4 regions of the Streptomyces sp. NPDC059255 genome follow, and region 2 is predicted to be linked to each of the others. Evidence: riboswitches for the same ligand, from Rfam matches in the RefSeq annotation. Region 2 holds a riboswitch; each other region holds the start of a gene.
What was found. Region 2 has a riboswitch for cobalamin ahead of ACFXKG_RS32275 (CbtB-domain containing protein). Riboswitches for the same ligand answer to the same signal wherever they lie in the genome.
Positions count from the first base shown of each region.

Region 1: another riboswitch for cobalamin. It lies ahead of metE (5-methyltetrahydropteroyltriglutamate--homocysteine S-methyltransferase); the one in region 2 lies ahead of ACFXKG_RS32275 (CbtB-domain containing protein).
Region 3: another riboswitch for cobalamin. It lies ahead of ACFXKG_RS35415 (ribonucleoside-diphosphate reductase subunit alpha); the one in region 2 lies ahead of ACFXKG_RS32275 (CbtB-domain containing protein).
Region 4: another riboswitch for cobalamin. It lies ahead of ACFXKG_RS26515 (ABC transporter substrate-binding protein); the one in region 2 lies ahead of ACFXKG_RS32275 (CbtB-domain containing protein).

Region 1 is NZ_JBHYZP010000001.1:283,879-291,579, forward strand. Features, by position in the region: gene ACFXKG_RS01255 (helix-turn-helix domain-containing protein) at 432-785, opposite strand; gene ACFXKG_RS01260 (HAD family hydrolase) at 909-1,589, shown strand; gene metE (5-methyltetrahydropteroyltriglutamate--homocysteine S-methyltransferase) at 1,930-4,248, opposite strand; cobalamin riboswitch at 4,413-4,616, opposite strand; gene rpsN (30S ribosomal protein S14) at 4,791-5,096, opposite strand; gene rpmB (50S ribosomal protein L28) at 5,096-5,332, opposite strand; gene rpmG (50S ribosomal protein L33) at 5,402-5,566, shown strand; gene ACFXKG_RS01285 (type B 50S ribosomal protein L31) at 5,614-5,859, shown strand; gene ACFXKG_RS01290 (CobW family GTP-binding protein) at 5,859-7,019, shown strand; gene rpsR (30S ribosomal protein S18) at 7,058-7,306, shown strand.
Region 2 is NZ_JBHYZP010000036.1:50,075-57,775, forward strand. Features, by position in the region: gene cbiE (precorrin-6y C5,15-methyltransferase (decarboxylating) subunit CbiE) at 1-844, opposite strand, end outside; gene ACFXKG_RS32270 (CbtA family protein) at 886-1,716, opposite strand; gene ACFXKG_RS32275 (CbtB-domain containing protein) at 1,795-2,034, opposite strand; cobalamin riboswitch at 2,071-2,218, opposite strand; gene ACFXKG_RS32280 (histidine phosphatase family protein) at 2,250-2,921, shown strand; gene ACFXKG_RS32285 (GlsB/YeaQ/YmgE family stress response membrane protein) at 2,974-3,237, opposite strand; gene ACFXKG_RS32290 (sensor histidine kinase) at 3,307-4,446, opposite strand; gene ACFXKG_RS32295 (response regulator transcription factor) at 4,440-5,267, opposite strand; gene ACFXKG_RS32300 (MMPL family transporter) at 5,462-7,701, shown strand, end outside.
Region 3 is NZ_JBHYZP010000043.1:74,202-81,902, forward strand. Features, by position in the region: gene ACFXKG_RS35405 (glyoxalase superfamily protein) at 1-154, opposite strand, end outside; gene ACFXKG_RS35410 (ribonucleotide-diphosphate reductase subunit beta) at 207-1,217, opposite strand; gene ACFXKG_RS35415 (ribonucleoside-diphosphate reductase subunit alpha) at 1,217-3,646, opposite strand; cobalamin riboswitch at 3,794-3,962, opposite strand; gene ACFXKG_RS35420 (CstA-like transporter-associated (seleno)protein) at 4,029-4,295, opposite strand; gene ACFXKG_RS35425 (carbon starvation CstA family protein) at 4,292-6,589, opposite strand; gene ACFXKG_RS35430 (GntR family transcriptional regulator) at 6,769-7,533, opposite strand.
Region 4 is NZ_JBHYZP010000026.1:5,788-13,488, reverse strand. Features, by position in the region: gene ACFXKG_RS26520 (FecCD family ABC transporter permease) at 1-507, opposite strand, end outside; gene ACFXKG_RS26515 (ABC transporter substrate-binding protein) at 558-1,631, opposite strand; cobalamin riboswitch at 1,699-1,881, opposite strand; gene ACFXKG_RS26510 (DNA-binding response regulator) at 1,987-2,625, shown strand; gene ACFXKG_RS26505 (hypothetical protein) at 2,592-3,968, opposite strand; gene ACFXKG_RS26500 (sensor histidine kinase) at 3,961-5,370, opposite strand; gene ACFXKG_RS26495 (4-hydroxybenzoate 3-monooxygenase) at 5,607-6,788, opposite strand; gene ACFXKG_RS26490 (IclR family transcriptional regulator C-terminal domain-containing protein) at 6,937-7,701, shown strand, end outside.

The sequences.
Region 1 (7,701 bases), on a different contig from region 2:
CCCGCGTCCGCGTCTGGGACCGCTGCCCCGACACCGCCGCTCCCACACGGCGGGTTCCCGGGCAGAGCTGTCCGGCACCGGTTCTCCGGGGAGTGTGCGGCGATCGCCGTCGGCTGCGCCAACGCGCCGGTCGGTATCACCCTCGCCCGATAGCGGGCCGAGCACGTCGGGGCAGGGTCGCGGCCGTCGGGCTGGCGGCCTGTTTCGTGCGTTTGAGGGGCTGTCCCTGGTTGGGGTGCCGGTAAGAATGCTGTCATCAGCCGCGAACGGCGAGGGTCTCAGCCAGGACCGCGTGATCCGCAACGGCAACCACACCATCGTCGTCGCCTGACCGGAACCTCGCAGAAAGGCGGCTCCACCATGACGACAATCACCGACGGCAGGAAAATTGCACGCGACGTCCGCACCAAGGTTGCCGAGGACGTCGCCGCTTACACCGCCACTCTTTCGCGCAGATCAACCACTGGTACCGCCGGTGTTTTCTTGCTGATGGGTCTGCCGTAACCGATGAGGGCACGGGCGACGTCGGGCACGGCTCCATTCGGCACGGTCGGCTCGGTCGACCCGGTAGTGACGATGTCGTTGAGCAGGGCACCGATCGGCACTCCCAGCTCGGCAGCGAGACGAGACAGAACGTCGACGGAAGGTACCTTCTTGTTGCCCTCGATCAGGGACAAATAGCGCTCGGAGATGCCGCACAGCCCTGCGATGACCGGTTGACTGCGGCCGGTTGCTCTCCGGTAGCGCTTGACCCGATCGCCGAGCCGGGTGTGTGGAGGCTCCATACCCGCCCTTTCGATGGCTGAGCAGTGACGCCAGGGTAGGGCTCGTTTTGAACGGTGGCCACATGGTGCCCCCTCGAACGTGTGAGAGCTTGTAGCGAGCGAGCCCAAGCAGTTGGAGGACGGATGGCGCGGCTGGTGCTGTGGGATATTGATCACACGCTCATCTCGACACGTGGCGTGGGGCGGGAACTGTCCGCCGCCGCGTTCGAGCGAACGACCGGCATACCGATGCGTGAGCAGGCGGCCATCGACGGCATCACCGAGCCAGTCATCTTCCGGGAGACCGCGAAGCTCCACGGTCTTACGACTGATCGGGCGGAATTTGAGCGATTCGCCCAGGCGCTCGCTGAGGAGCATCTCGCTCACTCTGCCGAGTTGCGTGAACGTGGCCATGCTCTCCCCGGCGCGACTGGTGCACTGGACGCGCTCGCGTCAGCAGGCGTCACCCAGACCGTGGTCACGGGCAACATTCGGTCGGCGGGAGAGATCAAGCTCAGTGTTTTTGGCCTCGACCGTCACATCGTCTGGAGCATCGGCGCGTACGGCGAGGACGCAGAGGACCGTGCCGACCTGGTCCGGCTGTCACTCGAACGAGCGGGCTGCCCAGCGGCTGACGCAGTACTCATCGGCGATACGCCGGCCGACATAGCGGGTGGTGGCGCCAACGGGGTACGCATCGTCGCAGTAGCGACGGGGAGGAGTGGCAAGAGCGTACTGAGGAGCGCGGGGGCCGATGCCGTTCTGCCGGACCTTCGAAGTCTCGATGTGTTTCTTGAAGCCGTTCTACCGAACAGAGACAGGTGAGCGGAACCCGACTTCACACCTTCCGGACACGTCGGCAAAAAACCATTGGGCGGGTAAGTCGAATGTGTCCTGCCCTCGCGGAGGGTTGGGCGTATTCGGTTCAGGAGCCATAGGTGCCGTGCGACCCCGTGCCCACAGGAGCGATGCCGTCAACCCGTCTCGGAGCGTATGGGGCGAGGTCTGTAGTCGTGCTTCATGGTTCGTTGCGGCGGGGCTCGTTCGCCTCACGCTTGGGGACCAGTTGGGGACCACAAGGTCCAGCGGGGCTGTCCGGCTGCCCGCGGCTTGGGGCCGGGGGAGGAAAGCGGGTGCTTCCTCCCCCGGCCGACCGGGCTTTCGGTCAGGACGTGGTGAGTTCCTCGCGGACCGCGCGGGCGGCGGTGACCAGGTTCTCCAGGGACGCGCGGGTCTCGGGCCAGCCACGGGTCTTCAGCCCGCAGTCGGGGTTGACCCACAGCCTTTCGGCGGGGATGGCCTTGAGGCCGGCCCGCAGCAGATCAGCGGCTTCCCGCGCGCTGGGCACGCGCGGGGAGTGGATGTCGTACACGCCGGGTCCGGCCTCGCGCGCATAGCCGTGCGATGCCAGTTCACGGGCGACCTGCATGTGCGAGCGGGCGGCCTCCAGGCTGATGACGTCGGCGTCGAGATCGTCGATCGCCTGCACGATGTCGCCGAACTCGGCGTAGCACATGTGCGTGTGGATCTGCGTGCCCGGCCGTACTCCGCTGGTGCTGAGCCGGAACGCCTCGGTGGCCCAGCTCAGATACGCCGGACGGTCGGCGGCCCGCAGCGGCAGGGTCTCGCGCAGCGCCGGCTCGTCCACCTGGATCACCGAAGTGCCGCCCGCTTCGAGGTCGTTCACCTCGTCACGCAGGGCCAGGGCGACTTGGCGTGCGGTGTCGCCGAGGGGCTGGTCGTCGCGGACGAAGGACCAGGCGAGCATGGTGACCGGGCCGGTGAGCATGCCCTTGACCGGGCGTGAGGTGAGGGACTGGGCGTATGCCGTCCAGCGTACGGTCATCGGCTCGGGGCGGGAGATGTCCCCGGCGAGGATCGGTGGACGCACGTACCGGGTGCCGTAGGACTGCACCCAGCCGTGCTGGGTGGCGAGGTAACCGGTGAGCTGTTCGGCGAAGTACTGCACCATGTCGTTGCGCTCGGGCTCGCCGTGCACCAGGACGTCGATCCCGGTCTCCTCCTGGAAGGACACGACCTCGTCGATCTCGGCGCGGATGCGCTCCTCGTAACCGGCTGTGTCGATGCGTCCGGCGCGCAGGTCGGCGCGGGCCGTGCGCAGTTCGCCGGTCTGAGGGAAGGAGCCGATGGTGGTGGTCGGCAGCAGCGGCAGGCCGAGGTGGGAGCGCTGGGCGGTGGCCCGCTCGGCGTACGGCTGGGAGCGGCGGGTGTCGGTGTCCGTGACGGCGGCGGTGCGGATGCGGACGGCCGGGTCGTGGGTGAGGGGAGAGTTCGAGCGGGAGGCGAGGTCGGCGCGATTCGCGGCCAGCTCGCCCGCGATCGCGTCGGTCCCGTGCGCCAGGCCCCTGGCGAGGGTGACGGTCTCGGCGGTCTTCTGTCGGGCGAAGGCGAGCCAGCGCAGGATCTGCGGATCGATGTCCCGTTCGGCGGACGTGTCGAGGGGGACGTGCAGGAGGGAGCAGGAGGCGGCCACATCGACCCGGTCGGCCAGTCCGAGCAGGGTGCCGAGGGTGGCGAGGGACTTGGCCAGGTCGTTGATCCAGATGTTGCGGCCATTGACGACACCGGCGATCAGGCGCTTGCCGGACAGTCCGCCCACGGCGGCGAGATCGTCGAGGTTGGCGGCTGCGGCATCGGTGAAGTCCAGGGCGAGTCCGTCGACCGGCGCCTTGGCGAGGACGGGCAGAGCCTCGCCGAGCCGGTCGAAGTAGGAGGCGACCAGGAGCTTGGGCCGGTCGGTGCGGGCACCGAGGTCGCGGTAGGCGTGGGCGGCGGCGTTCAGGTCGGCCGGGGTGCGGTCCTGGACCAGGGCGGGCTCGTCCAACTGCACCCACTCCGCGCCTGCCGCGCGCAGGTCGGCGAGGACTTCCGCGTACACGGGGAGCAGCCGGTCCAGCAGGGTGAGCGGCTCGAAGTCCGCGGGCACGGCGGGGGCGGGCTTGGCGAGCAGCAGGTAGGTGACCGGGCCGACCAGTACCGGCCGGGCGCTCAGCCCGAGGGCGAGGGCTTCTTTCAACTCGGCGACCTGCTTGGTCGAGTCAGCCGTGAAGACCGTGTCCGGGCCCAGCTCGGGCACCAGGTAGTGGTAGTTGGTGTCGAACCACTTGGTCATCTCCAGTGGTGCGACGTCCTGAGTGCCGCGGGCCATGGCGAAGTAGCCGTCCAGCGGATCGACGGACACTGCGGCACGGTGGCGCGCGGGGATCGCACCGACCATGACGGTGGTGTCCAGGACATGGTCGTAGTACGAGAAGTCGCCGGTCGGGACCTCGGTGATGCCGGCGTCGGCGAGCTGCCGCCAGCTGCGGACGCGCAGGTCGGCGGCGGCGGAGCGGAGGGCGTCGGCGGGGACACGGCCCTTCCAGTAGGCCTCGATCGCCCTCTTGAGTTCCCGGTTCGGACCCTGGCGGGGGTAGCCGTACACGGTGGCCCGTGCTGCCGCGGCTGCGGACTTCGTTGTCACGGAAATCTCCTTCGCGAGATATCTCCCTGGAATCCCGGGACGGGACGCGAGCGCGAAGGGGTGACGAACCGGACGGACCCGACCTCGCGCGGCACAGCGCGGTCATCCGCCTGATATGTACGCCGACCCGCCCACGAGGTCACCGGGATCTCCGCGCACGAATGGTTCGTACACGGGCAACGGGCAGGTCTTCGGACTCGCGGGCACGCCTTCCTGCGGAAGACACCTACTGGCCGTCGCTTCCCAGACCCGGTACGTCGGATCCAGTGCGTATGACGGTGGTCGTTCCCACTCACCGCTGCGGGGCAGTCCCGGATTCCCACCAGGTTCCCTCTTGCGACGCGTCTACCTGGAGGGCAGGGCGAACCAGCTGCACCGCCCAGCCTAGAGCGTGGACAACCCTTTGGTCGAGCGTGTTCGAGCCGCCGCCTGCTCCTGTCCGCACCGGTCTTCGCCGCCACGGTCGGCCCCGCGCGGCGCGAGACGCCGGCCGATGCGCGGCGGCGGGGCGCGGCCGTGGCCTTTGTGTCAGCGGGCAGCGGTTACCAGGAGGACCTGGTCACCCCGGGCAGGAAGCCGGCGTGTGCCTGCTCCCGGGCGCGGACCCTGGAGAGGCCGAACTTGCGCAGGTAGCCGCGGGGGCGGCCGTCCACACTGTCGCGGTTGCGTACGCGGGTGGCGCCGGCGTTGCGCGGCTGCCGGCGCAGCTCCGCCAGTGCGGCCCGGCGTTCGTCCCCGGTCGACGAGGGGCGGCGGATGATCTCCTTGAGCTCGGCCCGCCGGGCGGCGTACCGCTCGACGATCTCCTTGCGCTTCTCGTTCTGCGCGATCTTGCTCTTCTTCGCCATCAGACCTTCCCCCCGCGTGCCCGGATCCGTGCCACGGCCGCCTCGATGCCGATCACGTCCACCGTCTTGATCGCCTTGGCGCTCAGGGTCAGGCGGACAGTGCGGCCCTCGCCGGGGAGCCGGTAGCGCTTGTGCTGGATGTTCGGGTCGAAGCGGCGCGAGGTGCGCCGGTGGGAGTGGGAGATCTTGTTGCCGAAGCCCGGTTTGGCACCGGTCAGTTGGCAGTGGGCGGACATGGGTGTTACCTGCCTCTCTCTGCGACCACTACCTATTGGTAATGGAAATCATTCCCATATACTAGCCTCATGGCACGCAACGAACTCCGCCCGGTCGTCAAGCTGCGCTCCACCGCGGGCACCGGCTTCACCTACGTCACCCGTAAGAACCGGCGCAACGACCCCGACCGGATGGTGCTGCGCAAGTACGACCCCGTCGTCCGTCGTCATGTCGACTTCCGTGAAGAGCGCTGAAACGCTCCGCCACCCCACGCCCTGTCCTCGAAAGGCCCGCCTCAGCCATGAAGCCCGGCATCCACCCCGTCTATGCCCCCGTCGTCTTCCGTGACTCCGCCTCGAACCACGCTTTCCTCACCCGATCCACGATGACCAGCGACAGGACGATCGAGTGGGAGGACGGCCACACCTACCCGGTCGTCGATGTCGAGATCTCCTCGGTGAGCCATCCCTTCTACACCGGCACCGCCCGCGTCCTGGACACCGCCGGCCGCGTCGAACGCTTCGAGCGCCGCTACGGGACCCGGTGATGGCGCAGGACCCCCGACTGCCCGTCGTCATCGTCGCCGGGCTCCACGCGGACGCCCGCAGACAGGTCGTCGACCTGCTCCTGCGGTCCGTCCCCGGCAGCGTCGCCCTGCATCACGACCTGACCGGCGCGGGCGGCGGAACCGTACGCCGCCTGATCCGCGACGCTTCCGGACACCTCTCGGACGGTGAGACTCCGCTGGTCAACGACTGCGCGTGCTGCGCGCTGCGCGAGGACCTCGTCCCCGAGCTGGAGCGGCTGGCCGGCAGTGGCTCGACCCGGCTCGCCGTCGTCGAACTGTGGGACTCGGTCGAGCCGAAGGGGATGGCGGAAGTCGTCGCGGCTCACGGGGACGCCGGCCTGGTCCTCACCGGCGTGATCACCGCCGTGGATCCCGCGCTCGTGCTGCCGTACCTGGCCAACGGCGACGACCTGGCCGAAGCCGGCCTGGGGGCCGCGCCGACCGATCAGCGTACCGTCGGTGACACCTGGGCCCGCCAGCTGGAATACGCGCCGGTCCTCGCCCTGGTCGACAACGAGGAGGCGGACAGCGAGGACCGCGCGCTCCTCAGGCAACTGCACCCCACCGCCCGCCAGGTGGCAGCGCACTCCGGCGGACTCGCTGAACTCGCCGAGGTCGCCTTCGCCGGCTTCGACGTCGAGACGGCCGCCGCCGCCCAGCATCCGGCGTGCGCGCTGCTGCCCCAGGACGCCGACGAGGCCGGGGTGACCACGCTCGTCTGGCGCCGCCGCCGGCCCTTCCACCCTGGGCGCCTCTACGAGGCATTGGAGGACCTGTGCTGCGCGGCCGCACGCAGCCGCGGCCGGTTCTGGCTCGCCGACCGCCCCGACACCCTGCTCGCCTGGGACGCCGCGGGCGGCGCCCTGTGCGTGGAGAACGTCGGCCCGTGGCTGGCCTCTCTGCCCGACGCGGCCTGGGAGATGATCCCGCCCATGCGGCAGGCGGCCGCATCACTGGACTGGCACCCCGAACACGGCGACTGCTGCCAGCACCTCGTCTTCACCTCCCCCGGACTGGAACGCGAAGGGCTCGAACAGCTCCTTGAGTCCTGCCTGCTGACGGACGCCGAGTACGCCGCCGGACGCGAGGCGTGGCAGCACCTCCCCGCGGCCTTCGACGCCCTCCTCGACCCCGCCTGACCCCGCCGACAACTCCCCGTACCCAAGGAGCAACACTCATGGCCCGCCGCCCGGAAATCCGCAAGCCAGCCAAGTCCCGCCCCAACCCGCTCGACGCGGCCAGGATCACGTACATCGACTACAAGGACACCGATCTGCTGCGCAAGTTCATCTCCGAACGGGGCAAGATCCGCAGCCGCCGCGTCACTCGCGTCACCGCCCGGCAGCAGCGCAAGCTTGCCGCCGCCATCAAGAACGCCCGCGAGATGGCCCTGCTCCCCTATGCCGGAGCCTCCAGCGGCCGCTGACACCCGGGAGCGCGGTCAGGACGGTGCGCGAGGGGAGGTCGGCCTCGGCGGCCCTGCCCGACGACGGGCAGGATGGCGTTGCCTCGATCACGGCCTCGATGAGGCTCAGCGGCAGGTGCACCGGGAGAACGACTACGCGCGAGCAGGTCGCAGGCGGTACCGGAGAAATCCGGTACCGCCTTCCGGCGTTTCCCGGGGGACCGGCATCGAGAGCCGCCTCGATGGACACGGCGACCGCGCAAGGCCCCCGGCCGCTGACAGGCGGCGGCCTCTCACCCGAGCCACAGTGGTTTCGTACGACATCGCCCGGATTGGAATCGCGCGGAACGGGCACCCAGTGGCGTGGCACCACGGCCGGGTGCGGCGGCACCGGTGCCGCCGCGGAGAGGCAGGGC
Region 2 (7,701 bases):
ACTCCACCGCGATCGAACCGGACCCGCCGCCGATGTCCCACAGCAGCTCCCCCGGCGCGGGCGCCAGCGCGCCCAGCGTGGCGGCGCGCACATGGCGTTTGGTGAGCTGGCCGTCGTGTTCGTACGCCGTGTCCGGCAGCCCGGGTACGGCGCCGAGGCGCGGCGCGCCGGGCGCGCGGCGGCACTCGACCGCCACCACGTTGAGCGGGTCTCCGGCCGGCCCGGCCCACGCGTCGGCGGTGGCCGTACGGTGCCGTTCCCGCTCCGAGCCGAGCTGTTCGAGCACGTGCAGCGGGCTCGGCCCGTAGCCGCGCGCGCGGAGCAGCGCCGCCACGTCCTCGGGCGTCCCGGCCCCGGCGCTGAGCACCAGCACCCGGCGGCCGTCGTGCAGCGCGGCGGTGAGGCGTTCGGCGGGGCGGCCGACGAGCGTGACGACCTCCGTCTCCTCCACCGGCCAGCCGAGCCGGGCGCACGCGTACGAGACGGACGACGGATGCGGCAGCACGCGCAGCGCCGCCGCGCCGACGACCTCGCCGAGCGCCCGTCCGATCCCGTAGAACATCGGGTCCCCGCTGGCCAGCACCGCGATCCGGCGCCCGGCGTGCGCGGCGAGCAGGCCGGGCACGGCGGGGCGCAGCGGCGACGGCCACGCCACCCGCTCGCCCGCGCACTCCCGCGCCGGCAGCAGGCCGAGCTGGCGGGGCCCGCCGATGACCACGTCCGCCCCGCGCAGGACCTCCCGCGCCGCGCCGGAGAGCCCGGCCCAGCCGTCCGCGCCGATCCCGACCACGGTCACCGGCGGAGCCGGGACCGGCGACGGGGGACCAGGGGGCGGGACGCTCACTGCCGTACACCTCTGAGCTGGGAGAAGACCGACCCCGCACTCTACTGTCCGGCCGCCCGCGGCTCCCCGACGGGTGCCCCGGGCGGCACGACGGCGGCACCGGCCACCGCCCGCGGCCGGAGCATCCGCTCCGCCAGTTCGCCGAAGATCAGTCCGAAGGCCGTCCAGAGCAGCGCCTGCACCCCGAGCGAGGCGAGCCGGAACTCCCACAGCAGTGCCGCGGGGAAGGACGCGGGGACGGCGTCCGCGTTGGCGGGCAGCACCAGACAGGCGACGGCGACGACGGCCACGTAACCGGCGCCCGCGGCGAGCGACGCGTTCCAGTTGCCGAGCCGCGGCGCCAGCCGTCTCCCCGCGATGACGGCGATGACCGCCAGCAGGACGCTGAGCAGGATCATCAGGAAGAACAGGGTCGTGCGCCTGCCGATCGTGTCCGGATTGCCCACGGCGGGCGGCGTCGCCGGATACTTCAGGAACGGCACCAGGTAGACGGTCGTGAAGGCGGCCCCCGCGACCAGCGCCGAGGTCGCCCGCGGCCCGAACCGGCCGATCCTGCCCAGGCTCACCGCGAAGACCAGCGAGGCGATGCCGCCGAGGGCCACCCCGTACACCAGGACCCCGGTGGCGAGCCCGAACGTCGACTGGACCGGCCTGCTGACCAGTTCCTCTTCCTCTTCCTCCTCTCCCGCTGCTACGGGGTCCGCCGCGGCGCCGTGCTGATGCGCCGGGGCGGACCGGCTCTCCTCCTGCGCGATGGAGTCCCGTACGGAGGGCTCACCCGCGAGGTAGGCCAGCGCGAACGCGAGAAGTCCGGCCAGGACGCCCGCGACCATGCCGCGGACCAGGAGGTTTCTGACGGTGAAGGCATGCATGCGCGTCATCTCCGCTGTCGCTGCTGTCGCTGCTGTTTCCGCTGACTGCTGACTGCTGACTGCTGTTTCCGTCAGCGGTCAGTGGCAGGGGAACCCGAGCAGATGACGGCCGTCGTGCACCCATTCGTGCACACCGGCACCGGAGATCACCGACGTCGCGCCCTGTTCGGCGCCGACGAAGTAGAGCAGCACCAGCATCAGGGTGCCGACGAAGACCGCCCACGGCAGCACGGCGCGCAGCGGAAGCGGAGCCGGGGCGGCGCCGGTGGCAGAGGTGGGCGGAAGAGCGGTGTTCGCAGGCGCGATGGACTGAGCCATGGCACATCCTCCTGAGGGAACTCGCGTCCCGTTGATGGAGCTCGAACGACGGCCGTCGGGTCTGACTCACCGGTCCCCCGCCGCGTGGCACGCGGCCGGAACCGGCATACAGTGGCGCGACCGTGCCGGAATCTCACCGGACTTCCGTCCCGCCGTCGTGGATATCGACGTGAAGGTACCGCGAACCGGCAGACGGGCCAAGGGGGCCTTTCGCTATGACGATCCGCTCGACGATCCGCGTGCAGCTCATCTCACCCGCCATCGGCCCGGCCCTGCGCGCGGCCCGCTTCGGCGACCTTCCCGAGGACGGGCCCGGCGCCGCGACGCGGGCGGTGGACGCGACCGGGGTGCGGCAGGCCGAGGCCGTACGGGAGGAGTTCCCGCACGGCGCCGCCGTGTACGTCTCGTCCGCACCCCGCTGCCGTACGACCGCCGGCCTGCTCGGCCTGGACGCGCGGCCGGTGCCGGAGATCGCGCCGTGGGACATGGGGCGCTGGCAGGGCAGGACCCTCGACGAGGTCGCGGCCGCGGAACCGGCGCAGGTGAGCGCGTGGCTCGCCGACCCGTCGGCCGCGCCGCACGGCGGGGAGACCCTGCTCGCGCTCTACGCCCGCGTCGGCCGGTGGCTCGAAACGCTGAGCCCCGAGACCCCCCGGGTGATCGCCGTGGCCGAACCGGAGATCGTCCGCGCCGCCGCCCTGCACGCGCTCTCGGCGCCGGCCGCCGCGTTCTGGCGGTTCGACGTACGGCCGCTGACCGTCACGGAGTTCACCGGGCGGGACGGCCGCTGGAACCTGCTCGCCGGCCGCCCGCTCACCGGCGCCGACGAAGACGCCGACGCCGACGAAGGCACTGACGAAGGCTCCGACAAAGACGGAGACGACTGACGGGGGCCTGACGGGAGCCGCGACAAGCTCCCCGGCAGTGGTCAGCCGCGGGTCAGCCGCGGCCCTTGGCGCGGTCCAGCGCGGCCACGCCCACCGCCGCCAGGCCGACCTGGATGATCAGCTCGATCCAGTCGAAGCCCCGGGTGTCCGCGACGCCGAACGCCGCCGCGACGAACGTACCGACCAGCGCCGCGACGATACCGACGCCGATGGTCAGCAGCACCCCGATGCGCTGCCGACCCGGCACCACGAGCCGTCCCAGCACGCCGATGACGATGCCGACGACAATGGCTGCGACAAAGCCGGAAATCTCCATGTCCCCTCCTCTTGGCCCGCTTGCTGTCGAAAGCGGTACTGACCGAACATCTGCCCGCCATGCCACCGTTCAGTCCTGCGGGCCGCCCGGCGCACCGCCCGGCGGGACGGGGAAGGTGACTTCGACGAGCGTCCCGCGGCCGGGCACGCTGTCGAGACGGACGCGAGCGCGGTGGAGCTCCGCGACGGCGGCCACGATCGCCAGCCCGAGACCGCTGCCCCTGCCGGTCCCACCGTGCCCGCCCCCGCTCCCGCGGCCCTTGCCGGCCCGGTAGAAGCGGTCGAAGACATGGGCGACGGCCTCGTCCGGGATACCGGGCCCGGCGTCCCGGACCCGGAGCGTCGCGTGTCCGTCCGCCGCGCGCAGTTCGACGGCGCAGGAGGCGTCGGGCGGTGTGTGCATACGGATGTTGCCCAGCAGGTTGGCCAGCAGGCTGCGCAGGTGTGCCTCGTCACCCAGTACGGTCACCCCCGGCCGGACGTCGACCGTACGGGGCCGTGCCGGTTCGACGGCCGCGGCGTCCCGGCAGGATTCCGCGACGACCCGGCTGAGGTCGACGGGCTCCTGTTCCGCCTCGGCCGCCTCGCCCTCGGCGTCGAAGCGGGCGAGCATGAGCAGCGACTCGACCAGCCGCGTCATGCGCAGGATCTCCGCGAGCATCCGGTCCACCGCCTCGTCCACCGCGGCCGTGTCGGGCAGTGCGCCGTGCTGGTAGAGCTCGGCGTAGCCGCGCAGGGACTGCAGGGGCGTACGCAGTTCGTGCGAGGCGTCCGCGATGAACTGGCGCATGCGCGCTTCGGACGTCTCGCGCGCGGCGAGGGCGGCCTGGACCTGGTCCAGCATGCGGTTCAGCGCGTCCACGAGCCGGCCGACCTCGGTGGCGGGGGCCTGGGTGGCCACGGCGAGCCGGTGGCCGAGATCCCCCGACGCGACCGCGTCCGCGGTACGCGCCGCCTCCTCCAGGGGGCGCAGTTCGCAGCGGACCACGGCGGTGGTGACGAGGGCCACCAGCGTGAGCCCGACCAGTTCCACGGCGACGATCGCCGCGGGATCGCCGCTGCCCAGCCAGACGGCGGCGGTGGCGGCCATGGCGAGCGCGCACAGCCCGGTGACGACCCCGCTGAGCCGGCTGCGCACCGGCCACCGCCGCAGGCGGCTCACCACCCGGCGGTTCAGCACCAGCCGGCTCACCGTCCGGCGGTTCAGCATTCCGGCTCCCTGATGCCGTAGCCGACACCGCGCCGGGTGTGGATCAGGGACGGGCCGAGGACATCGATCTTGCGGCGCAGATAGCTGATGTAGGTGGCGACGACGGTGTCGTCGCCGTTGAAGTCGTACGACCAGACGTGGTCGAGGAGTTGGGCGCGCGGGAGGATCCGGCCCCGGTGGAGCATGAGGTAGCGCAGCAGGCGGTACTCGGTCGGCGACAGGTCGATCGGTGTCCCGGCCCTGCGTACGGCGTAGGCGGCGGTGTCGAGTTCGAGATCGGCGACGCGCAGGACGGTGCCGGCCTCGCCCTCGCCGCCGGTGCCGGAACCCACGCCAGAACCCACGCCCGAACCCACGCCCGAACCGGCACCGGAACCCGCGCCGGAACCGGCACTTCCGATATGGCCACGGGTACGGGTACGGCGGAGCACGGCCTGGATGCGGGCAGCCACCTCGTCCAGCCCGAAGGGCTTGGTGATGTAGTCGTCCCCGCCTGCGGTCAACCCCTTGACCAGGTCCTTACGGCTGTCGCGTGCCGTGAGGAAGACGACCGCGTGCGGCAGTCCGTCCCCGCGCAGCCGCCGCATGACCTCGAAACCGTCGCCGTCGGGCAGCATCACGTCCAGCAGGATCAGCTCGGGAAGGCAGTCACGGGCCACCGCGAGGGCCTCGTGGGCGGTGGCGGCGGTGCGCACGTCGTAGCCGAGGAAGCGCAGGAACCGGCTCACCGTGTCGAGGATCGCCGGTTCGTCGTCGACCACCAGCAGCCGTCCTGACCGCGCCGGGGCCGCGCCGGCGGCGGTGACACTCCGCTCCGTCATCCGGATGCCCTCTCCGTCCTGATCGATCGGGGACTCGTCCGATCATGTCCGATCACCGGACGGCGCTCCATGGGAGTTGCGTGTGAACTCCGGCCCCCGGGGCCCGATACGGCGAGGAGGTGACGGCCGCCGACCTAGCGTGGGCCGGACCCGTACGTCCCCTCCCTCCCCCTCACCTCCTCGGGAGTCCTTGCGTGTCCACGCTCCTCCACCGCCTCGGACGCTTCTCCTACCGGCACAAATGGGCCGTGATCGGCGCCTGGCTCGCCGTGCTCCTCGCGGCCGCGGTCGCCGCGCTCGCGCTGATGAAGCCCTTCGCCTCGTCCACCACCATCCCGGGCACGGAGGCCCAGCGCACGCTCGATGTGCTGGAGAAGGAGTTCCCGGCCGCCGGCGGGCAGGTGACCGGCACGATCGTCTTCCGGGCCCCCGCCGGGGAGAAGGTCACCGCCGGTGCCGCCGCGCGGGCGGTCGCCGAGGCGGCGCGGCGGGCCGGCCCGCTCCCCGGGGTGGCCTCGGCCACCCCTCCGGCCGCCGAGGCGGGCACCGTGTCCGCCGACGGCCGTACGGGTATCGCCCAGCTCACCTTCGACGCCGCGAAGGCCGACGGGATCCCCGCCGCGACGAGGGCGGAGCTGGAGCGGACCGCCGCCGGGGCCCGCGCGGCCGGGCTGACCGTCGAACTCGGCGGTGCCGCCTTCACCGACGGCGAGATCAAGGTGCTCGGCCCCGGCGAGGCCGTCGGCGTGGTGATCGCGCTGGGCGTGCTGATCCTGGTCTTCCGCAGCCTGCGCGCCGCGATCGTCCCCGTGGCGACCGCGCTCGTCGGCGTCGGCGTCGGCGTCCTGTGCCTGCTGGCCCTGACCAGCGTGATCACGATGGACAGCACCTCGGTCATCCTGGCCGTGATGCTGGGGCTGGCCGTGGGCATCGACTACGCCCTGTTCATCGTCTCCCGGCACCAGACCCAGGTCAGGCGCGGCATGGACCCGGAGGAGTCGGCCGGGCTCGCGACCGGCACGGCCGGCGGGGCCGTGGTCTTCGCCGGCGCCACGGTCGTGATCGCGCTCGCCGCGCTCTCCGTCGTGAACATTCCGTTCCTGACCGTCATGGGACTGGGCGCCGCCGCCACCGTGGTGGTCTCCGTACTGATCGCCGTCACGCTCCTCCCGGCCGTGCTCGGGCTCATCGGTCCGGCCATCGCCACGAGCACCGTGCCCGTACTGCGCCGCCTGGCCCGGCGCGAGGAATCGCGGCTCGCCCGGGCGGACCGGGCCCCTCTGGGACAGCGCTGGGCGGCCCTGGCGGCACGCCGCCGCTGGGCCGTGCTGGCGGCAGGCGTCCTCGGCCTGGGTGTCCTGGCCGTACCGGCCGCGGATCTGCGGCTCGGGCTCGGCGGGTCACAGGACGCGGCCGGCTCCGCCGCGCGGGCGCAGAAGCTGGTCGACGACGGCTTCGGCCCCGGCTACAGCGGCACCCTGATCGTGCTGGCCCAGGGCCGCGGCGCCGGCCCGGGCGGGACCGGCGGTGGCGACGGGGCAACGGCGCCGGCCGCCGCCCGGCAGCTCGCGGACCGGGTCGCGGAGCTGCCGGGGGTCGTCGCGGTCTCCCCCGTGGTGCCCGCCGACTCCACCGACGCCGCGCTCGTCAACGTCATACCGTCCGGCGGTCCCGAGTCGGCGTCCACACAGCGCCTGCTGACCGACATCCGGGAGCTGCGGGACGGCATCGAGCGGCGCACGGGTACGGAGCTGAACGTCACCGGCGCGACCGCGGTGAACATCGACGTGGCGGACAAGCTGTCGTCCGCCCTGCCCGTCTACTGCCTGCTGGTGATGGGCCTGGCCCTGGCCCTGCTGACCGTGGTGTTCCGCGCGGTCGCCGTGCCGCTGAAGGCCGCGCTGGGCTTCCTGCTCTCCCTCGGCGCCTCGCTGGGCGCCGTGGTGGCGGTCTTCCAGTGGGGCTGGCTCGCCGGGCTCCTCGGCATCGAGCACACCGGCCCGGTGCTCAGCTTCCTGCCGATGCTGCTGGTCGGCATCCTGTTCGGGCTGGCCATGGATTACGAGGTCTTCCTCGTCTCCCGCATGCGCGAGGAGTACGTGCACGGCCGCCCGCCGACCGAGGCGATGGTCCGCGGCTTCGGCCACAGCGCGAAGGTGGTCACCGCTGCCGCGCTGATCATGATCGCCGTCTTCGGCTCCTTCGTCTTCGCCGAGCTGCAGGTGATCAAGGGCATGGGGTTCGCCCTCGCCGTGGGCGTCCTGCTGGACGCGTTCGTCGTACGGATGACACTGGTTCCGGCCGTGATGGCCGTCCTCGGCCGCCGGGCGTGGTGGCTGCCCCGCGCCGTGGACCGGCTGCTCCCGGACGTGGATGTCGAGGGCGAAAAACTCCTGCGCCGCCACGCGGCGGCCCCGGCCCCGGCCCCGGACTC
Region 3 (7,701 bases), on a different contig from region 2:
ACAACCTCACCCGGCCGCGTGCCACCTCGACGAACGCGGGAAGTCCTGGCTCAAAGCGGTGTTCCCACAGCTGGGTGAAGCCCAGACGGCTGTACCACGCGACCGCTGCAGCGGCATCCTCGACGTGAAGAATCGGGATGGCTTCCTCGTCCATGCAGCCCATCATCCCAGAGCACCCGGCAGGGCAAGCGTTGCCTGATGCGGCACTAGAAGTCGTCGTCGAAGCCGACCGTGCCCTCCACCGCCACCTGGTACGCCGACGGGCGCCGCTCGAAGAAGTTCGTCAGCTCCTGGACGCCCTGGAGCTCCATGAACGCGAACGGGTTCTGCGATCCGTACACCGGCGGCAAGCCGAGGCGCTGGAGCCGCTGGTCCGCGACGCACTCCAGGTACGCGCGCATCGACTCCGTGTTCATGCCCGGCAGTCCGTCGCCGCACAGGTCGCGGCCGAACTGCAGCTCCGCCTCGACCGCTTCCCTCAGCATGTCCGTGACCTGCTGCTGAAGGGCGTCGTCGAAGAGCTCCGGCTCCTCCTTGCGGACCGTGTCCACGACCTCGAAGGCGAAGTTCATGTGCATGGTCTCGTCGCGGAAGACCCAGTTCGTGCCCGTGGCCAGGCCGTGCAGCAGGCCGCGCGAGCGGAACCAGTAGACGTACGCGAACGCCCCGTAGAAGAACAGGCCCTCGATGCACGCCGCGAAGCAGATCAGGTTCAGCAGGAAGCGGCGCCGGTCCGCCGGGGACTCCAGGCGGTCGATCTTCTCCACCGAGTCCATCCAGCGGAAGCAGAACCGCGCCTTCTCGCGGATCGACGGGATCTCCTCGACCGCGTCGAAGGCCGCCGCGCGGTCCTCGGGGTCCGGGAGGTAGGTGTCCAGCAGGGTCAGATAGAACTGGACGTGCACGGCCTCCTCGAAGAGCTGGCGCGAGAGATAGAGCCGCGCCTCCGGGGAGTTGATGTGCTTGTAGAGCGTCAGCACCAGATTGTTCGAGACGATCGAGTCGCCCGTCGCGAAGAACGCCACCAGCCGGCCGATCATGTGCTGCTCGCCGGGGGTGAGCTTGGCGAGGTCGGCGACGTCGGAGTGGAGGTCGACCTCCTCCACGGTCCAGGTGTTCTTGATCGCGTCGCGGTAGCGCTCGTAGAAGTCCGGGTAGCGCATGGGGCGGAGCGTCAGCTCGAAGCCCGGGTCCAGGAGATTCTTTTCCGTCGTCATTACTGGCAGGCCTCGCAGGACTCGGGGTTTTCCAGGGAACAGGCGATCGCCTCGTCGGCCGGGGTGAGCTGTGCCGGTACGGGGGCGGAGGCGGGGGTGGGATGGGTGGTGGGGGCGGGAGCCGGAGTGGAGCCGGCCGCGCGGGCGATCCGGGTCGCCGGGCGCGAGCGCAGGTAGTACGTCGTCTTGAGCCCCTTCTTCCAGGCGTACGCGTACATCGAGCTGAGCTTCCCGATGGTCGGCGTCTCCAGGAACAGGTTGAGCGACTGGCTCTGGTCCAGGAACGGCGTGCGGGCCGCCGCCATGTCGATCAGGCCGCGCTGCGGGATCTCCCACGCCGTACGGAACAGCTCCCGTACCTCCGCCGGGATCCAGCCGAAGCCCGCCACCGAGCCGCTCGCCTCGCGCAGCGCCTCGCGGGTCCGGGCGTCCCAGACGCCGAGCCGCTTCAACTCCTCCACCAGGTAGGAGTTGACCTGGAGGAACTCCCCGGAGAGCGTCTCGCGCTTGAACAGGTTCGAGACCTGCGGCTCGATGCACTCGTACACGCCCGCGATCGACGCGATGGTCGCCGTCGGCGCGATGGCGAGGAGGAGGGAGTTGCGCATGCCGGTCTCCGCGACCCGGGCGCGCAGCGCCGCCCAGCGCTCCGGCCAGTTCAGCGCCACGTCGTAGTGGTCGGGGTGGAGCACCCCGCGCGCCGCGCGCGTCTTCGACCAGGCGGGGAGCGGCCCGTCGCGCTCGGCGAGGTCGCAGGAGGCCTCGTACGCCGCGAGCATGATCCGTTCGGCGAACCGGGTGGAGAGCGCGGCGGCCTCGGGGGAGTCGAAGGGCAGCCGCTTCTTGAAGAAGACGTCCTGGAGGCCCATCGCGCCCAGGCCCACCGGGCGCCACTTGGCGTTGGAGCGGCCCGCCTGCTCGGTCGGGTAGAAGTTGATGTCGACGACCCGGTCGAGGAAGGTGACGGCGGTACGGACGGTCTCGTCCAGCCGCGCCCAGTCGATGTCGCCGGTGGCCGCGTCCACGAACGCGCCCAGGTTGACGGAGCCGAGGTTGCAGACGGCCGTCTCGCCGTCGTCCGTGACCTCAAGGATCTCGGTGCAGAGGTTGGAGGAGTGGACGGTGTGGCCGGGCTCGGCGGTCTGGTTGGCCGTACGGTTCGACGCGTCCTTGAAGGTCATCCAGCCGTTGCCGGTCTGCGCGAGGGTGCGCATCATCCGGCCGTACAGCTCACGGGCCTTGAGGGTCTTGCGCGCGAGACCGTCCGCCTCCGCCTTGCGGTACGCGGCGTCGAAGGCGTCGCCCCACAGGTCGACCAGGTCCGGCACGTCCACGGGGGAGAAGAGCGACCAGACGCCGTCCGCCTCGACCCGGCGCATGAACTCGTCGGGGATCCAGTGCGCGAGGTTGAGGTTGTGCGTACGGCGCGCGTCCTCGCCCGTGTTGTCGCGCAGTTCGAGGAACTCCTCCAGGTCCGCGTGCCAGGTCTCCAGGTAGACGCAGGCCGCGCCCTTGCGCCGGCCGCCCTGGTTGACGGCGGCGACGGAGGAGTCGAGGGTCCGCAGGAACGGGACGATGCCGTTGGAGTGGCCGTTCGTCCCCCGGATCAGTGAACCGCGCGAGCGGATACGGGAGTACGAGAGCCCGATCCCGCCCGCGTGCTTCGAGAGCCGCGCCACCTGGTGGTACCGGTCGTAGATCGAGTCCAGCTCGTCCAGCGGCGAGTCCAGCAGGTAGCAGGAGGACATCTGGGGGTGGCGGGTGCCGGAGTTGAAGAGCGTGGGGGAGGAGGGGAGGTAGTCGAGCCGGCTCATCAGCCCGTAGAGCCGCCCGACCTCCGCCACCGCCCGGTCGCTGTCGTCCTCGGCGAGCCCGGCGGCGACGCGCAGCAGGAAGTGCTGCGGCGTCTCGACGACCTGCCGGGTGAGGGGGTGCCGGAGCAGATAGCGGCTGTAGAGGGTGCGCAGCCCGAAGTAGCCGAAGCGGTCGTCGGCGGCCGGGTCGATCAGTGCGTCCAGGCGCGCGGCGTGGCGCGCGACGAAGGCGGCCGTACGGTCCGCGATCAGACCCTCGCGGTGGCCGACAGTGACGGACGCGGAGAACGACACGGCGCCCTGGGACGCGGCCTCGTCGGCGATCGTGCGGGTGAGCAGCCGGGCGGCGAGCCGGGAGTACGCGGGATCCTCGGAGATCTGTCCGGCCGCCGCCTCCGTGGCCAGCTCGCGCAGCTCGGCCTCGTCCGAGCGGGCGTTACGGCCGCGCAGCGCGGCGGCGGCGATCCTGCCCGGGTCGGCGTCGGGCAGATCGGCGGTCAGCTCGGTCAGGGTCCGCAGCAGCGCGGTGCCGGGGGCGTCGGCCGTCGGTTCCTGCCCGGCTCCGGGCCCCCGCTCGGTCGTTGCTGAAACCGGATCCGCTGGCGCGATGGTCACGTGGTGCTCTCCCTCGCTCGGCTCTGGGCCGCGAGGAGGCACGGGTCCGCGCGCACGGAGGCACGCCCGTCATCGCAGAGGGCCGCACACCGCGCCGCGTCCACCGGCCCAACCGCGAGGCCCGGACGTCTGGGCGCCCGGATCGGTCGAGCCGGACGCACTGCCGGCAGGTGTTCGGACTAGGGGGCGCGACAAAGCGCGCCACAGTACACCGTTGCGGGACAGTTCCGGATTCACACCGGATTCCCCTGCGTCGACAGCGAGGTCGAGCATACATCTGGGGGGCGCGCGCCGCGCCACCCCCCAGATGTTGTGTCGTACGCCGCCGCCGTACGAGATCGGCGGCGGCTCGGCAGCAGCTCCGCGACGGCCCGGCGGCGGCTCAGCAGCAGCGGAAGCCCTCGCGCGGGTCGGCCTCGCGGGCGTCCGTGCGGCTGCGTTCGAAGGCGCGGCGGGTCATGATCCCGCCCGCCGGGTCACCGGCGCCGGCACCCGCGCCCGTACCCGCACCGGCTGCCGCGTCCGCGTGGGCCCGGGCGTGGGCCACGTAGCGCTCGTACGCCGACTCGCCGGTGAACTCCCGTACGTACCAGCGGATCCGCCCGGCCACGTGCCGCACCCGATCCGCCCGGCTCCGGACGCGCGTCATGCCGGGCCCGTCCCCGCCGGGACGCTCTCCCGCTCCTTGGTGGCCTCGGCGGCGGCCAGTTCCGCCTTCTCCTCCTGGGTGGGGATCAGGCCGGCCGGGGCGACGATCTTCGACTCGACGTACGGGACCTCCGTCAGCCGGACGCCCTCCGGATCGCGGATCGCCTTGAAGCAGACCCGTCCGGCGTCCGCGATGACCACGAGGATGAGGACCGCGAAGAGCGCCGAGAGCACCCCGTCCACCGTGGAGTTGGTGACCACGGTGTGCATGTCGTCCATGGTCTTGGCCGGGGCCAGCACCTCGCCCCGGTCGATGGCCGACTGGTACACGTCGCGCTGGGTGAAGAAGCCCACCCTCGGGTCCGCCGAGAAGATCTTCTGCCAGCTCGCGGTGAGCGTGACGGCGGCGTCCCAGGCGAGCGGTACGGCCGTCACCCACGCCCACTTCAGGCGGCCGGACTTGACCAGCAGTGTGGTGCAGACGGCGAGCGCGACGGCCGCCAGGAGCTGGTTGGCGATGCCGAAGAGCGGGAAGAGCTGGTTGATGCCGCCCAGCGGGTCATGGACACCGACCCAGAGGAAGTAGCCCCAGCCGCCGACCACCACAGCGCTGGCGAACCAGACGCCCGGCTTCCAGCTCACCTCGCGCATCGGCTTGTACACGTTGCCGAGCATGTCCTGGAGCATGAAGCGCCCGACGCGCGTCCCCGCGTCCACCGTGGTGAGGATGAACAGCGCCTCGAACATGATGGCGAAGTGGTACCAGAACGCCTTCATGGCGGTGCCGCCGACGACGGACGAGAAGATCTCCGCCATGCCGAGGGCGAAGGTCGGCGCCCCGCCGGTCCGCGACAGCAGGCTCGTCTCCTCGACGTCCTTGGCCGCCTGGGCGAGCTGGTCCGGCGAGATGGTGAAGCCCAGGTTGGCGACGGCCTGCGAGGCGGACTCGACCGTACCCCCGATGACCCCGGCCGGGGAGTTGACCGCGAAGTACAGGCCCGGGTCGATGATGCAGGCGGCGATCAGCGCCATGATCGCGACGAACGACTCGGTCAGCATCGCGCCGTAACCGATCATCCGGATCTGGGTCTCCTTCTGGACCATCTTCGGCGTCGTGCCCGAGGAGATCAGCGAGTGGAAACCCGAGAGCGCGCCGCACGCGATGGTGATGAAGACGAAGGGGAACATCGATCCGGCGAAGACCGGGCCGTCACCGCGGCTCGCGAAGTCGGTGATCGCCTCCATCTTCATGGTGGGCAGCGCGATCACCACGCCCAGCGCCAGCAGCACGATCGTGCCGACCTTCATGAAGGTCGACAGGTAGTCGCGCGGCGCCAGCAGCATCCACACCGGAAGCACGGAGGCGAGGAAGCCGTACGCGATCATCCAGATGACCAGCGTGCCCGCTTCCAGCGTGAAGATGTCGGCGAGCGAGGACTCGGCGACCCAGCCGCCCGCCACGATGGCGAGCAGCAGCAGTGCCACCCCGATGAGCGAGACCTCGCTGACCCGGCCGGGGCGCAGCACCCTCAGGTACACGCCCATGAAGAGGGCGATCGGGATGGTCATGGCGATGGAGAAGACGCCCCACGGCGAGTGCGCCAGCGCGTTGACGATGACCAGCGCCAGCACGGCCAGCAGGATGATCATGATCATGAAGACGGCGATCAGGGCCGCCGCGCCGCCGAAGGGGCCGATCTCGTCCCGGGCGATCTGGCCGAGCGACCGGCCGTCGCGGCGGGTGGAGAAGAACAGCGTCACCATGTCCTGGACGGCGCCGGCGAAGATGACGCCCGCGACGATCCAGATGGTGCCGGGCAGATACCCCATCTGCGCGGCGAGCACCGGGCCGACCAGCGGCCCGGCGCCCGCGATGGCCGCGAAGTGGTGGCCGAACAGCACGCGCCGGTCGGTGGGGTGGAAGTCGACGCCGTTGTCGAGCCGTTCGGCGGGGGTGGCCCGGGTCCTGTCGACCTTGAGGACGCGGTTGGCGATGAAGCGGGAGTAGAAGCGGTAGGCGATCGCGTACGAGCCGAGCGCGGCGGCGAGCATCCAGGCGGCCGAGACCTCCTCGCCCCGGGAAAGGGCGAGCACCCCCCAGCCCGCCGCGCCCACCAGCGCGACCAGTGTCCAGATGACGACGGATCTCGGGGTGAGACCCCCGGTGGTCCTCGGTGGGGTGCCGGTCGACGGGGTGTCGGCCGACGAGGTGTCGGTCGACGGGGTGTCGGCCGACGGGGTGTCGGCCGACGGGGTGTCGGCCGACGGGGCGCCTTTCGGTGCGGGCTCTGGCATGGTGAGTCGTCCCCTCACTGGTCACCGCTGGTCACCTGCGTAGTGCCTGATGCGTAATGCGCAGGAAATCTAGGGGACCATCTCGGGACGCGCTACCACCAGCCCATATTCCGGTACGTTAACTGCCCGCACACGGTGGGTTTATGTCGCCGTGGCGGGTTTTCGTTCCGGGTCCCCGCTCAGGGGCGCGGGCGCTGGAGGCGGGCCACGAACTTGTAGCGGTCGCCGCGGTAGACGGACCGTACCCACTCCACCGGTTCGCCGGCCGCGTCCAGTGAGTGGCGCGAGAGCATCAGCATCGGCAGGCCCACGTCCGTACCGAGCAGCCCGGCCTCGCGCGGGTTGGCCAGGGACGTCTCGATCGTCTCCTCGGCCTCGGCGAGGTGGACGTCGTACACCTCCGCCAACGCCGTATAGAGGGACGTGTACTTGACGAGTGAGCGGCGCAGGGCGGGGAAGCGCTTCGCCGAGAGGTGGGTGGTCTCGATGGCCATCGGCTCGCCGCTCGCCAGCCGCAGCCGTTCGATGCGCAGCACGCGCCCGCCGGCGGTGATGTCGAGGAGTCCCGCAAGGGTGTCGTCGGCGGTGACGTATCCGATGTCGAGGAGCTGCGAGGTCGGTTCGAGGCCCTGCGCGCGCATGTCCTCGGTGTACGAGGTGAGCTGGAGGGCCTGGGAGACCTTGGGCTTGGCGACGAAGGTGCCCTTGCCCTGGATGCGTTCGAGCCGCCCCTCGACGACCAGTTCCTGGAGCGCCTGGCGCACGGTCGTGCGCGAGGTGTCGAACTCGGCGGCCAGGGTGCGCTCCGGCGGTACGGGCGTACCGGGCGGCAGTGTTTCGGTCATGTCGAGCAAGTGCCGTTTGAGGCGGTAATACTTGGGCACGCGGGCCGTACGGGTGGCGGGTCCGCCCTCGGTCTCCGTGCCGACCCCGTCCGTGGCCATGGCCTGCCTTCCCGACTCCTGCGCTGCTGCCGTCACCGGCTCCTCCGTCTGTCGCGGCTCACATGGTGGCACGGTCCTGCCACGAGTCGTCGCCCTCTCTCAGGTGTCGGTCCGATAACGGACACGACAGCCCTTCTTATACACCCTTGACACCCCTAAAGGTCTAGG
Region 4 (7,701 bases), on a different contig from region 2:
CACCCCGGAGAGCACCACCCGGTCGGTCGTCCCGCCGAGCGTGTGGCTGAGCAGCAGCACCATCCCGAACGAGCAGAGCGCGCCGAGGAACGCCCCGCCCGAGACCGACAGCGCCCCTCCCCCGACCCCGAGCACGACCACCAGGACCGCGCCGGTGGAGGCTCCCGAGGAGACGCCGAGGACGAAGGGGTCGGCGAGCGGATTACGGAGCAGGGACTGCATGATCGCGCCGCACACCGCGAGCCCGGCGCCGCAGACGGCCGCCAGCAGGGTACGCGGCAGCCGCAGGTTCCAGACGATGCCGTCGCGGATCGGGGTGAGACGCGGCTCGCCCCGGCCCAGGTGGGCGCCGACGACCGACCAGACGTCTCCGACACGGATGTCGGCGGGCCCGATGGTGATCGCCACGGCGACGGAGAGGGCGAGCGCGGCGAGGCCGCAGGCCCACCCCACCGGGCGGACCCAGACCGCGGCCCGCCGGACCTCGCGGGAGCCGCCGGGGTCCAGCGGCGCCGGGCTCCCTTCGGCAGACGCCCTCGACGCCCGTTCCGCGGTGGTCACTTGGCGGGTGCGTACGCGCGCAGCGCCGCCGCCACCTGCTCGACGCCCTCCACGGTGCGGATGCTCGGGTTCATGGCCTGGCCGCTGAGGCGTACGTACCGCTGGTGCTTCACCGCGTCCATGGCCCGGGTGACCGGGTTGGTCTCCAGGAACTCGATCTTCTTCGCCGCCGACTCGGCCGTCTGCGACTTACGGGTGAGATCGCCGATGACGAGGAAGGCGGGGTCGCGGTCGGCGACCGTCTCCCAGTTGATCTGCGGCCATTCGTCGTGGGTGTCGTCGAAGACGTTCTTGGCGCCGACGGCGTCGGTGATGATGCCGGGAGCGCCGCAGCAGCCGCCCATGAAGGGGGCCTCGGAGTTGGCGAACCAGTACAGGACGGTGGTGTCCTTCGCCTTCTTCGCGTCGATCCCGGCGACCGCCTTCGCCATCCGGTCCTTCAGCCCCGCGACGAGCCGGTCACCGCGCTCCTCGACGCCGAACACCGTGGCCAGTTCGCGGATCTCGCCGTAGACGTCCTCCATGGTCAGCGGCGTCGCCCGGGATCCGTCGGTGTCACCGGTGTTGTCCTTGGCGCAGTCGGACGGCGAGACGTACGCCGGTACGCCCACCTTCTCGAACTGCGCGCGTGTGGCCACGCCGCCCTTGCCCAGGGTGGACTCGAAGGAGGCGGCGACGAAGTCGGGCTCGGCGTCCAGGACCTTCTCGAAGGAGGGGCTGTTGTCGGCCAGCCGCTCGACCCCGGCGTTCGCCTTCCGCAGGCTCTTCGGCAGCGGGTCGGTCCAGGTGGCGGTGCCGGCCATGCGGTCGCCGAGGCCGAGGGAGAGCATGATCTCCGTGGTGCCCTGGTTGAGCGAGACGGCCCGCTCGGGCGGCGCGTCGATCCGTACCTCCCGACCGCAGTTGGCGACGGTACGGGGATAGCCGGCGGCCCGGGCGGAACCGGTACCGGAATCAGAACCGGATGCGGAATCAGCTCCGGAGTCCGAGCCGGTACCGCAGCCGGTGAGCAGCAGGGCGCCGGCGGCGAGGAAGGGAGTGGCACGGCGGGCGAGGCGTGCGATCGGCACGGAGTCGTTCCTCTGCGTCGAGGGCTCATGCGCGGAGCCCGGTCGTACGGTGCTCCCCCGCCACAGGACGCGGACGGAGGCCGCCAGCAGGTCTTCGGACTCGGGGTCACCCGGACGGAGGCGCCTTCCCGGACTGCTGTCCAGTGGCCGATGCCCCGCCCGTCGCCCTCACCGCTGCGCGTCAGCTCCGGATTCCCACCGGATTCCCTGACCCACGTACATGGGTTCGACTGGCCTCGGCAAGCTATCACAGGCGGTTTTCCGCCCCACACCAGCACTTTCCGGCGCTTTCCACCCGGCGGCGATCGACGGGAACGGGCGCGGCGGACAATGAGGCATGCCGGAAACCTCGCCCGTGAGTGTCGCTCTGATCGACGACCATCCCGTGGTCCTCGCGGGCATCGAGTCCTGGTACGCGGCGTCGGAGCGGCCCATCGCGGTGACCGCCAAGGGGCCGGACCTGTCGGTGGCGACGACGGGGCCGGGCCGGGACGCGGACGTGGTGGTGCTGGACCTGCAGCTCGCTCACGGGGTGCCCGCCTACCCCGAACTGCGGCAACTCGTCGCGGGCGAACGGCAGGTCATCGTCTACACCATGCAGGACAGCCAGGAGACCGCGCTGACCTGCCTGGACCTGGGGGCGTTCACGTACCTCACCAAGGCCGAGGGCGAACGGCACCTCATGGCGGCGACGCTGGCGGCGGCCGACTGCCGCCCGTACACACCGCCCGCGCTGGCCGGGGCGTTCGGCAGCGACGCCCGCAAGGGGCGGCCCGCGCTGACGCCGCGCGAGGTGGAGGTGCTGCTGGAGTGGTTCCAGTCGGAGTCCAAGGCGATGGTCGGGGCGAGCCTGGGGCTCTCGGTCCGTACCGTGAACACGTATCTGGAGCGGGTGCGCATCAAGTACGCCAACGCGGGGCGGCCCGCGACGACCAAGGCGAACCTGGTCGCGCGGGCCATTCAGGACGGGCTGACGTCACTGGACGAGCTGTGACCCCGGTCCGCGGATGCGGTCGCGGACACAGGCACAGACGCGGACGCGGACGCGGATGACGACGCGGACGACGACGCGGTGAGCGCGTCCTCGGGGGCGTCGGCCGGGGCGTCGAACGGGCCGTCGACCGGGCCGTCGAGGGTGCACGACGCCTCCACCAGCAGCCGCCCCTCGCTGCGCACCGTGCGCACCCGTACCCCCGGCTCGGTCGGTTCGGGGATCTCCGTCGGCCCGGTCGCCGGGCAATCGGTCACCACACTCACCCGCACCAGGCCGCCGCCACGCACGACCGTGGCGCGGGCGTCGCGCTCGGCGGTCGCGAGCGCGGCCAGCACGGGCTCGGTGAGCGCGCGGCGCAGCCGCCGGTCGACCGGGGCGCAGGCCCCGCGCACGGCGAGCTGTACGTCGACGCCGTGGCGTTCGGCGACGTCGATACCGGCGCGCAGTTCGTGGAGCAGCGGATCGTGCGCGTGGTCGCGTTCCGCGAAGAGCCGTCTGAGCCGGGCGGCCTCTACGGCGGAGCGGCGCCGTACCGCCTCGTCCCCCGGGTCGAGCGAGCCGCCGGCGAGCCCGGTCAGCAACGGCATGACGGAGCGGTCCAGTTCGGCGTAGCGGGCCCGCTGGTCGGCGTGGACCTGCGCGGCGACTGCGGCCTCCGTACGGACGCGCTCCTGCTCGCGCGCCGTGGCGCTCGCGGCGGCGGCGCAGTCACCGAGCGAGCGGGCGAGCATGGCGGCGGCGACCTGGAAGGTGCAGATGGCCAGGGCGCTGACGGCCATGCCGGAGGCGGCCTGCCGGGTCGGCACCCCCGCGAGCAGCAGCTGCGCCAGGGTGAGGACGAGATGGCCGCCGATGAAGACGAGCGTCGGCCGCAGCCCGGCGTCGAAGAGCAGCAGCACCCCGAACCAGCCGATCTCCAGGAACGTCCAGTGCGGGGTCCCGATGAAGTCCGCCACGGGCAGCCGGCTGGTGGAGACGGCCGACGCCACGAGGGCGCAGGTCAGGCCGAGCACCACCCACGGGCGCGGCCGGCCGCGCCCGTCGGCGCCGAGCAGCGCGTCCGCCATGATGAGGAGGGTCAGCAGGGTGAACGCGGAGAGCTGGATCCAGGGCTGGTCGTAACCGCGCAGGCTGCCGAGGAGGGCGGGCAGCGCCAGCCCGAGGTGCACGGCGGTGAGGATGAACAGCCCGGCCACACGCAGGCCCGCGCGCATGTCCCGGGCGATCCGGCCGGTCAGCGGATCGGCGGCCGGGATGTCCACCGGGACATCGGCCGCGACGTCCGCCGGGACGCCGGCCGCGTCAACAGCGCCCGGAGTGCCCGCCTTCGGCTGGTCAGGCACGGGGCCACTCCAGCCGTACGGTCGTGCCCTCGCCGGGGCGGGAGACGATCACGGCCCGGCCGCCCGCCGACTCCATCCGCTCGACGATCGAGCGGGCCAGCCCCCGCCGGTGGGCCGGCACACCCGCCGGGTCGAACCCACCGCCCTCGTCGCGGACCACGAGTGCGACGGCGCCGGTGACGGTGTCGGTGTCGGTGGCCCGGGTCGCCGTCACCGTCACGGCGCGGACGCCCGCGTGCCGCTCCACGTTGCGCAGGGCCTCCCCCAGCGCGCCGCGCAGCGCGACGGCCACGGGCGGCGGGACGGTGCCCAGGGAGCCGGTCGTACGGTCGAACGCGGCGTGGACGGAGAGGAGATGGCCGTCGAGTTCCGCGACCAGCTCCCGCGTCAGGTCGCTCGGACCCGCCGCGCACGCCTCCGACATGTCCCCGGACCCCGCAGACGACTCGGACGCCCCGGACGACGCGGACGCGCCGGACGCCCCGACCGCCGCCACAGGTGCCCGCGCGGCCGCGAGCCTGCGCAGGTCCTTGCCCGCCTGGGTGCGGACCACGTCCGGGCTGAGCGACCGGCCGTGCGCCGAGACCATCAGCAGGGTGGCGCACGCCGTGTCGTGCAGCGTGGCGAGGTGCTCCCGCTCGGCCGACCGCTGGGCCTGGGCGACATCGTGCCGCCGCCGCGCCTCGGCGGCCCGCGCGCCCGCCGCGTCGGCGGCCCGGCTGCCGCGCAGGACCAGCCGGAACATCCCCTGGCAGAGCAGGGCCTGGACGAAGAGCCAGGCCACGTTGGGCAGCGCGTACGTCCAGCCGTCGGGGCGGTCGATCACCGCGCCGGCCAGATCGACGGCGGCGAGCAGCGTGGCCGTCGTCAGCGCGAGGCGCGCCGGGTGCGTGAGCTGGTAGCCGACGGCGACGATGCTGACGACGACCAGCACCCACGTACTGCCGTACCGGGTCTGGGAATCCGGGATGGTCAGCGCCTGCGTGAGACAGACCGCGCCGAGCGCCCCGAGGTCGGCGACCAGGATCCGGCGCGGGTGCCGGCCCGCCAGCGCCAGCCGATAGTGGAGCACGCTCCAGACGATGACACCGGCGGAGATGACTGCGGCGGCGGGCATCCCGTCGACGGGCATGGCCGGTACGGCGAGCACGGCACCGGAACAGACCACGACGACGCGGATCCGGTGGGCGTACCGGAACGCGAAGGCGACGAACTCGCGCTCGGCGGGTCCGGGAACGCGCTCGGCCGGTACGGGAACGCCCTCGGCGGGTCCGGGAACGCGCTCGGCCGGTACGGGAACGCCCTCGACCGTCCCGGGGGCGCGTGCGTCCCGGCCGGGGACGTCTTCGCCGGGGCCGGGGGCGCGCGCGTCCGGTGGACGCTTCCGGTTCCGGCGTGTCACCGGAAGTCCCCCTAAGGGACCGGGGTTTCCCTCATTCGCCTCATGCACCACTCGGCGTCACACCTGTCACATTGTCCGTGCCGATTGTCGGTCGATTGACCGTCACACGTCGAGTGTGTCCGGCGATAGCGTTTCTCCGGTCAGGGTTCTGACGTCTCGACCGTTCTCAGGGGGGAGCGGTCTCCGTGGCCGTACGTACCCCTGCCTCATGGGGGTGGGCAGGGGTACGTACGGATTCATTCGAACGGCAACCCGGCGTAGTTCTCCGCCAGTTCCGCCGCGGCGTGTGGCGAGGACGCGATGCGGTCGAGCTGCGACAGCTGCAGACGGGTCTCGAAGCCGGACTGCGCCGGGTCGGTGTGCAGGGTGGTCGTCATGAAGTACGAGAAGTGCTCGGCCCGCCATACCCGCCGCAGACAGGTGTCGGAGTACGCGTCGAGCGCCGCGGATGAGCCGCTCTCGTACAGCTCGGCCAGGGCGCGCGCGAGAACGATGACATCGGCCGCCGCCAGATTGAGCCCTTTGGCCCCGGTCGGCGGGACGATGTGCGCAGCGTCCCCGGCCAGCAGCACCCGGCCGTACCGCATGGGCTCCGTAACGGAACTACGCATCGGCAGTACGGACTTGGCGGTGACGGGGCCGCGTGCCAGCCGTCGGCCCGGCTCCGGGGCGAGGGCGAGGCGGGCGTCCAGCTCGTCCCATATCCGCGCGTCGGGCCAGTCGGCGGGGTCGGTGCCGTTCGCCACCTGGAGGTAGAGACGGCTGACGGCCGGGGAGCGCATGCTGGCGAGGGCGAACCCGCGCGCCGAGTGGGCGTAGACCAACTCGTCGTGGACGGGCGGCGCGTCGGCCAGTATGCCGAGCCAGGAGTACGGGTACGTCCGCTCGTACGTCGTCCGCACCCCCTCCGGTACGGCCTCGCGCGTCACCCCGTGGAAGCCGTCGCAGCCGACCACGTAGTCGCAGGTCAGGGTCTGCTCGCGGCCCTCGTGCAGATAGCGGACGGCCGGCGCGCCGGTGTCGGAGCCAGTCACCGCGAGGGCCTCGGCGCCGAACAGCAGCGGCCCGCCCTCGGCGAGCTGGAGGGCGATCAGATCCTTGACCACCTCGGTCTGCGCGTACACCGTCACCGTGCGCCCGCCGGTGAGGGACGGGAAGTCGATACGGTGCGCCCGCCCGCCGAAACGCAGCTCCACGCCGTCGTGGACCAGCCCCTCGCGGTCCAGCCGGGCCCCGGCCCCGGCGGCGCGCAGCGCGTCCACGGTGGGCTGCTCCAGGATGCCGGCGCGCTGGCGCTGCTCGACATAGGCGCGGTCGCGGCTCTCCAGGACCACACTGCCGATGCCGGCGTTGTGCAGCAGGCGCGCCAGCAGGAGACCGGCGGGGCCGCCTCCGACGATGCCGACCGAGGTGTGCATCAGCTTCTCCGCTCAGTGGTCACTGTTGATGGAGTTCGCCTGGTGAAATATCGTTCACGTACACCGGGCCATGAGTCTGCTTTCACCGGGGACACATGTCAACGCCCCGTTCCGCCGAAGTCCGGGCGACCGGAAGACCGGAGAGCCGATGCCGTCCACGCCCGTCCCCGCGCCACCCGGCGAAGCGCCCGCCGAGGCCGTGAAACCGCTGATGCGCGGTATCTCCGTGCTGCGCGCGCTCAGCGACGCCGACGGCCGGGCGGCCATCGGCGCCCTGGCCCGCACCACGGGTCTCGCCCGCGCCACGCTCGACCGGATCCTCGCCACGCTGGCCCGCATGGGGTACGTACGGCTGACCGGTCACGAGGCCGTGCTCGCCCCGCGCCTCATGGAGCTGGGCAACGCCTACCTGTCCGCCACCCGGTTGCCGGAGCGGCTCGGCCCGCTCGCGGAACGGCTCGCGGACGAGCTGGACGAGTCGGTGTCGCTGGCCGTGCCCGACGGCGACGGCATCCGCTTCGTCCACCAGAGCACCCGGCGGCGCGCCATGTCGCTGACCTTCCGCATCGGCGACCTGCTGCCCGCCGAACGCACCGCGCCGGGGCCGCTGTTCGCGGCGGGCTGGTCGGAGGAGGAGTGGGAGCGGTGGCGGGCGCGCCGGGCCGGGGACCCCGAGGACCGGGGCTTCCCGGCCGTACCGCCGCTGCCCCCGGAGCCGGGGTCGAGGTCCGGGTCCGGGTCCGGGCGCCGGACGGGCCACGCCCGGCGCTTCGAGGAACTGGCGGCGCGGGCCCGGAAGGACGGCTGGGCGATGGACGACCAGCTCATCGAACCGGGGCTGATCGCCCTCTCCGTACCGGTACGCGCGCTCCACGCCCCGGCGGACGCGCGGCCGGTCTGTGTCGCGAGCGTG